2 regions of the Paenibacillus guangzhouensis genome follow, and region 1 is predicted to be linked to the other one. Evidence: riboswitches for the same ligand, from Rfam matches in the RefSeq annotation. Region 1 holds a riboswitch; the other holds the start of a gene.
What was found. Region 1 has a riboswitch for ZMP and ZTP ahead of GCU39_RS18585 (bifunctional 5,10-methylenetetrahydrofolate dehydrogenase/5,10-methenyltetrahydrofolate cyclohydrolase). Riboswitches for the same ligand answer to the same signal wherever they lie in the genome.

Region 1 (3,409 bases):
GCCTTCCGTGGAAAGGCAGACCGGATGGCTCTTTAAGCGTTTGGAAGCTTTAACGTTCTTCACTTTGCCGGCCAAAATTGTCTTCATCTGATCGAACAGCGCTTGGTTCTCTTGCTCTTCCGCTTCCGCAGCCTTGTCATTCGCGTCTGCTTCGATGCCAAGATCGCCGCTGGACACGGATTTGAATTCCTTCTCTTTGTAGTTCATGATCATCTTGATCGCGAACTCGTCGATATCATCGGTCAGGTACAAGATTTCGTAGCCTTTGTCCGCGACAAGCTCCGTCTGAGGAAGCTTCTCGATCCGCTCAACCGAATCGCCTGCTGCATAGTAAATGTACTTCTGCTCTTCCGGCATGCGCGAAATGTATTCATCGAGCGTCACCATCTTCTTCTGGGTGGAAGAGTAGAACATCAGCAAGTCTTGCAGCGTTTCTTTGTTCATGCCGTAGTCGCTATATACGCCGTACTTGAGCTGTCTTCCGAAGGCTTTGAAGAATTGCTCATATTTCTCGCGCTCATCCTTAAGAAGACTTGCTAGAGCGCTCTTAATTTTGTTCTTAATATTTTTGGCGATCAAGCTCAGCTGACGATCATGCTGCAGCATCTCGCGGGAAATGTTGAGGGAGAGATCCTCCGAATCAACCAGTCCTTTGACGAAGCTGAAGTAGTCTGGCAGCAGGTCTGCGCATTTATTCATGATTAACACGCCGTTCGAGTAGAGCTCAAGACCTTTCTCATATTCCTTCGTGTAATAATCAAATGGCGTATTCTCAGGAATGTAGAGAATCGCGTTGTACACGACCGCGCCGTCTGCGCTGATATGCAAGTGCTTCAGCGGTTTGTCGAAGCCGTAACGCTTCTCATTGTAGAAGTTCTCGTAATCTTCGGCTGTCAGTTCGTTCTTATTTTTGCGCCAGATTGGCACCATGCTGTTCACGGTCTGCTCTTCTTGATAGTCTTCCAGTTCTTCGCTGCCTTCAACCGGACGCTTCCCATGCACATCCATCTTAATCGGATAACGGATGAAATCGGAATATTTCTTGATGATCGATTTGAGGCGGTATTCCTCCAAATATTCATCATAGGAATCTTCTTCGGTATTCGGCTTGATATGGAGCACGATTTCTGTACCTACAGTCGCTTTCTCGGACGGCTCAATCGTGTAGCCGTCTGCACCCGACGATGCCCAGACATACGCTTCGTCGCTGCCGAAGGCTCTGCTGTATACTCTCACTTCGTCTGCGACCATGAAGGCCGAATAGAAGCCGACGCCGAATTGGCCGATAATGTTGTGGCCGTCTTTCGCTTCGTTCTCCTTCTTGAAAGCGAGCGAGCCGCTCTTCGCGATGACGCCGAGATTGTTCTCAAGGTCTTCCTTCGTCATCCCAATCCCTGTATCGGTGATCGTTAATGTACGAGCCTCTTTGTTCGCCGTCACTTTAATGAAGTAGTTGTCTTTATCGAAGACAAGGCTATCGTTGCTTAGCGCCATATAGTACATTTTATCGATCGCATCACTCGCGTTCGAGATAAGCTCGCGCAGGAAAATTTCACGCTGCGTATAGATGGAATTAATCATCATTTCAAGTAATCGTTTGGATTCGGCTTGGAATTGCTTCTTCGTCATGAATAAATCTCCTCTCAAGGTTAAAGGTCAGATATGTGTCGCTGCTCTAATTATGTCATACGTCTACACTGTGATTAGCACTCTGAATCATTGAGTGCTAATTCTTATTTTTATATACCATATTCCAAAATTGGGTGTCAATAGCGCAGGGCACGTCGGAGCAGACAATTCGTGGGTGCATCTTCTGGCCATCTCTGCTACAATACATACAAAAGCGGGATGTGACTGGCGAAATTGAGTGGAATGAACCACGAGGAAGCCTCCCGATCTAACGATCCGTTCGCCTGGGGAAAAGTATTTGCAGAAGAATCGCGACATGCGAGTCTGCTGTGAATGCTTTTTTTTGTTTTCATACGACAATGTATGAATTATCTCAAGAAGGAGGTTGTCGATGTGACAACAATCATGAAGGCGAAGGAAGCGGCGGATCTCGTGTATGAGAACGTGAAGCTGCAGGTGGATGGGTGGAAGGACGAGGGATATGAGCCTCGCCTGGCTGTCATCTTAGTGGAAGGAGACCCGGCATCCGCCTATTATGCGCAGTCCAAACAGAAGATTGCACAGCGGCTTGGGATTACCTACGATCTCTATACGTATCCGGTGGAGGTGCGCGAAGAGGAGATCATACAGCAGGTTGCGCGACTGAATGAGGATGCCGGCGTGCACGGCATTATGCTGGAGTTACCGCTACCGAAGCATCTATCTGCGTCAACCATCGTGAATGCGATCGCTCCTTGGAAAGACATCGATGGGGTCACCCCGAGCAATCAGCGGGCGACCATTACAGGAGAAGCGGGACTCTATCCGGCGACACCTCAGGCATGCATCCAGCTCCTGAAGCATTACGGTTATACGCTGGAAGGGAAAAACGTGACCTTGATCGGCCGTGGACAGACGGTAGGGCTCCCATTATTCCATCTGCTTCAGCATGAACAAGCGACGGTGACGGTCTGCCATTCGAGAACAAAGGATCTCGCGATGCATCTAGGCCATGCAGACATTGCGATTGCTGCCGTAGGACGTGCGCATATGATTCAGCCGAATATGGTGCATGAGCGCCTCGTGATGGTCGACGCTGGCATTAATGAGACGGTGGACGGCAAAATTGTTGGAGATATATCGCCGGAGGTAGCTACACAGGTGCAAGCCATATCTCCTGTACCAGGTGGGGTTGGGACGCTCACGACAGCGATTCTCTATCAGAATCTGACGAAGGCGATTCGCCTACAGAAGGGGGTACAGTAATCATGCGTACGAATCTATGGGATCAATCGATTCGGACTTTTGTCGAGCAAGCCGGGAGCGCTCGTCCGACACCAGGGGGAGGCAGTGTGGCTGCGCTTGTCGCGGCCTTGGGCGCTTCGATGACATCGATGGTCGGCAATCTGTCGTTAGGCGAGAAATATGCAGCCTATCAAGAGCAAATGCTAGAGGCATTAGACCGGATGAACAAACTCACGGCAATTTATGAGCAACTGCTCGCGCAGGATATTGATTGCTTCGAGCAGTATATGGCGGCGCTGAAACTGCCGCGGAACACGGAAGAGGAGCGGGCAGCGCGTACTGCGGCGATGGAACAAGCGACAATTCAGGCGATCGATGTCCCGCTTCGTCTGATCGAGGCGTGTCTTGCAGGAATACGCCATGCGAAAGGGATCGTTGATTGCTGCAACCCATATGTGCTATCGGATCTTGGTATTAGTGCGATTTTGCTTGAGGCTGCTGCATCGTCGGCGCTGCTAACGGCACAGATCAATCTGGTGTCGCTGAAGGATGCGTC
Region 2 (3,409 bases), 1.9 Mb from region 1:
GCAATATGTGGGATCGCTGCTTGGGAGTGTTGCCACGTTAGCTGCAGGCGGACTATTGCTATTGCTGGGCGGACATATGATATATAGCTCCTTGCGGGGAGATGCTGCGCAATCGATTGATTACCGAAGCGGCTGGGCGATTATTTTATTTTCGCTCTCCGTTAGTATCGATTCCTTTTCAGTTGGGGTATCCTTAGGCATGTTCCAGATTAATTTATGGCTGACGATTTTAACCTTTGGACTGTTCGGCGGAATGATGTCGATCTTGGGATTGTTGCTTGGCAGTCGAGTCAGCCACCGGCTTAGCGAATATGGCGAGGCGTTTGGCGGTGTCATTTTGTTTACATTTGGTGTACTATTTATCCTGTAAGAGGTAATTCAAAAGTCATCTTTTGATCACGAAGTGTTTGAAGTAGCGGATTCGACATCGAATCTTGCGTTCATCCTTGAAGTCCGGTATTCATTTAGGTTTGGCCTAAACTCCATTCCTCCTTCTTCGGATTCACACAACCTTCTCGGTGCTGAAAAGCCGACTTTTGAACAGCGATTATATTGAACCACTACAGAACCGAATTTAATCTAGCAAGCGAAAAGGAGTTGAGCGTGTGATGAACATCTTATTCGTATGCACCGGGAACACATGCCGGAGTCCGATGGCAGAAGCATTGCTGCGCAAGCTTGCGAAGGATGCAAACTTAGATATTGAAGTTCGTTCAGCAGGTGTTGCTGCATCGCACGGGGCGTCGATCTCGAGGAATGCCGTCGCTGCGCTGCAGGATCATCAGATCGATGCGGCAGGTGCCTCCTCTACGCCGCTTACGGGCCGTGAGGTCGATTGGGCAGACCTGATCTTGACGATGACAAGCGGACATAAGCAGCACGTTGTGCAGCAGTTTCCTGGTTCAATCGATCAGATCTATACCCTCAAAGAATATGTGGAAATGGACGAGCAAGTCATTCGAGATATGATTACGCTGGAAGAGCGTATTGCTGACTGGCAGATGAAACATGCCTTAGGAGAACCGATTCCAGATTCCGACCGCGCAGCGATTATCGCCCTTCAGCAGCGCATTCCGAACTTTGATATTCGTGATCCTTATGGCGGTTCCCTTACGGAGTACCGTCATTGTCTGACGGAGATTCATAGCGCGTTGTTGAAGCTGCTGAAGCGTACGCAAGGCTGAAAATACACCATTGATTTTCAAGTTCGTATACGATATGATGAACCTATCGAGACAGATCCGATGTAACTGGCGACGAAGTGGACATTACCACGGTGGAGCATCGGAACATACGGCCGGTCGCCTGGGCAAAAGAGCAATGACGTGAATTCGACGCGTCCTGCTCTTTTTTTCGTTTTTTCCCCAGAAATTAGGTATACTATAGTAGGTTGTTTATAAAGTCAGCCGACTTTCTGAACACATCCGAGTATGGAATATGATTACGATGGGGTAGCAGGAGGAACGACTATGAAAATCGCTATTGGCGCAGACCACGCAGGAACGCTTCTCAAAGACGGGTTAATTCAAGTTATTCGTTCATTAGGACATGATGTAGAGGATCTTGGCTGCAATTGCACAGATTCGGTTGATTATCCGGATTATGCGATTGCGGTATGCGAGCAAGTGGTGAAGGGGCAAGCGGATCGTGGCATTCTTGTCTGCGGAACAGGCATTGGCATGAGCATCGCAGCGAATAAGGTTCCAGGCATCCGTTGTGCGCTTGTGCACGATCTTTTCTCGGCAAAAGCAACGCGGGAACATAACAATACGAACGTTCTTGCGATGGGGGAACGCGTCATCGGTCCAGGCATCGCGGAGGAAATTGTTAAAGTATGGCTCGATACACCGTTTAGCGAAGGGCCTCGTCACGTGAACCGCGTGAACAAAGTTAATCAAATCGAGCAGCAGTATCGTTCCTAGTCGATCTTTTTCAGCATGAAGAAGTGGAAGGAGACGGTTACGATGAATCAACAAGAACAAGAATCCATTCAGCAGCAGGTCGAGCAGATTATACGCGAGCTTGTCGAGGTCGCATCGATTCGAGCTGGGCAGATTGTCGTGATCGGCACGAGCACCAGTGAAGTCGTTGGTCAACGGATCGGGACGGGCGGTGCAGAAGCGATAGCGGCCGAGTTGTACGCAGGGTTTGAGAAGGTGCGCAGCGAAGTCGGCTTCTATCTCGCCTTTCAATGCTGTGAGCATTTGAATCGCGCGCTGGTTGTTGAACGTGCGGCGGCAGATGCGTATCGGCTAGACGAAGTGTCTGCGGTGCCAATCGCCAAAGCCGGCGGTTCGATGGCAGCTTATGCGTATCGGCAGCTGAAGGAACCATGCCTGGTGGAGACGATCGAAGCCCATGCGGGGATCGATATCGGGGAGACGTTGATCGGCATGCATTTACGCCGCGTCGCTGTCCCTGTACGTCCATCGATCAAGCAGGTGGGGCAAGCGCGCGTCACGATGGCGCGTACGAGACCGAAGCTTATCGGCGGCGAACGAGCAGTTTATACGTGCAACTAGCACTCAATATATTGGAGCCTAGCTCCGCCTAATCATGAGGAGGAATTGGAAATGGTAGATCAATTGAGACAAGCAGACCCCGAAGTATTGAAAGCAATGGACCTTGAGCTTCAACGCCAACGCAACAACATTGAGTTGATCGCGTCGGAGAACATTGTAAGCGAAGCGGTTATGGAAGCCATGGGTACAGTTCTTACGAATAAGTATGCAGAAGGCTACCCAGGCAAGCGCTACTATGGCGGCTGCGAGCATGTTGATATCGTAGAAGATATTGCTAGAAACCGTGCCAAAGAATTGTTCGGTGCCGAGCATGCCAACGTACAACCTCACTCCGGTGCACAAGCGAACATGGCGGTATACCTTGCAGCATTGCAACCTGGCGATACGGTTCTTGGTATGAACCTGGCACATGGCGGTCACTTAACGCATGGCAGCCCAGTGAATGCATCTGGATTGCTCTACAATTTCGTTGCTTACGGTGTATCGGAAGAAGACTTCCGCATCGATTATGAAGATCTGCGCAAAGCAGCGTTCAAGCATAAACCTCGCATGATCGTTGCAGGTGCTAGTGCTTACCCGCGCATCATTGATTTCGAGAAAATCGCAGCGATCGCAAATGATGTAGGCGCGTTGTTCTTCGTCGATATGGCGCACATCGCAGGTCTTGTTGCAGCTGGTTTGCACCCAAGCCCAGTGCCGCATGCACACTTCGTTACGACAACAACGCACAAAACATTGCGCGGACCTCGCGGCGGTATGATTTTATGCCGCAAAGCTTGGGCACAAGCGATCGATAAAGCAGTATTCCCAGGTACACAAGGTGGACCACTCATGCACGTCATCGCTTCGAAAGCCGTTGCGCTTGGTGAAGCCTTACAGCCATCCTT

Region 2: it holds a riboswitch for ZMP and ZTP, as region 1 does, so the genes downstream of both, rpiB (ribose 5-phosphate isomerase B) here and GCU39_RS18585 (bifunctional 5,10-methylenetetrahydrofolate dehydrogenase/5,10-methenyltetrahydrofolate cyclohydrolase) in region 1, are expected to answer to the same signal.

The regions. Positions count from the first base shown of each region.
Region 1 covers NZ_CP045293.1:4,136,065-4,139,473, reverse strand. Annotated here, with positions in the region: gene htpG (molecular chaperone HtpG) at 1-1,629, opposite strand, end outside; ZMP/ZTP riboswitch at 1,841-1,926, shown strand; gene GCU39_RS18585 (bifunctional 5,10-methylenetetrahydrofolate dehydrogenase/5,10-methenyltetrahydrofolate cyclohydrolase) at 2,023-2,874, shown strand; gene GCU39_RS18580 (cyclodeaminase/cyclohydrolase family protein) at 2,877-3,409, shown strand, end outside.
Region 2 covers NZ_CP045293.1:6,003,093-6,006,501, forward strand. Annotated here, with positions in the region: gene GCU39_RS27045 (manganese efflux pump MntP) at 1-370, shown strand, start outside; gene GCU39_RS27050 (low molecular weight protein arginine phosphatase) at 609-1,184, shown strand; ZMP/ZTP riboswitch at 1,237-1,318, shown strand; gene rpiB (ribose 5-phosphate isomerase B) at 1,470-1,922, shown strand; gene GCU39_RS27060 (TIGR01440 family protein) at 1,965-2,522, shown strand; gene GCU39_RS27065 (serine hydroxymethyltransferase) at 2,574-3,409, shown strand, end outside.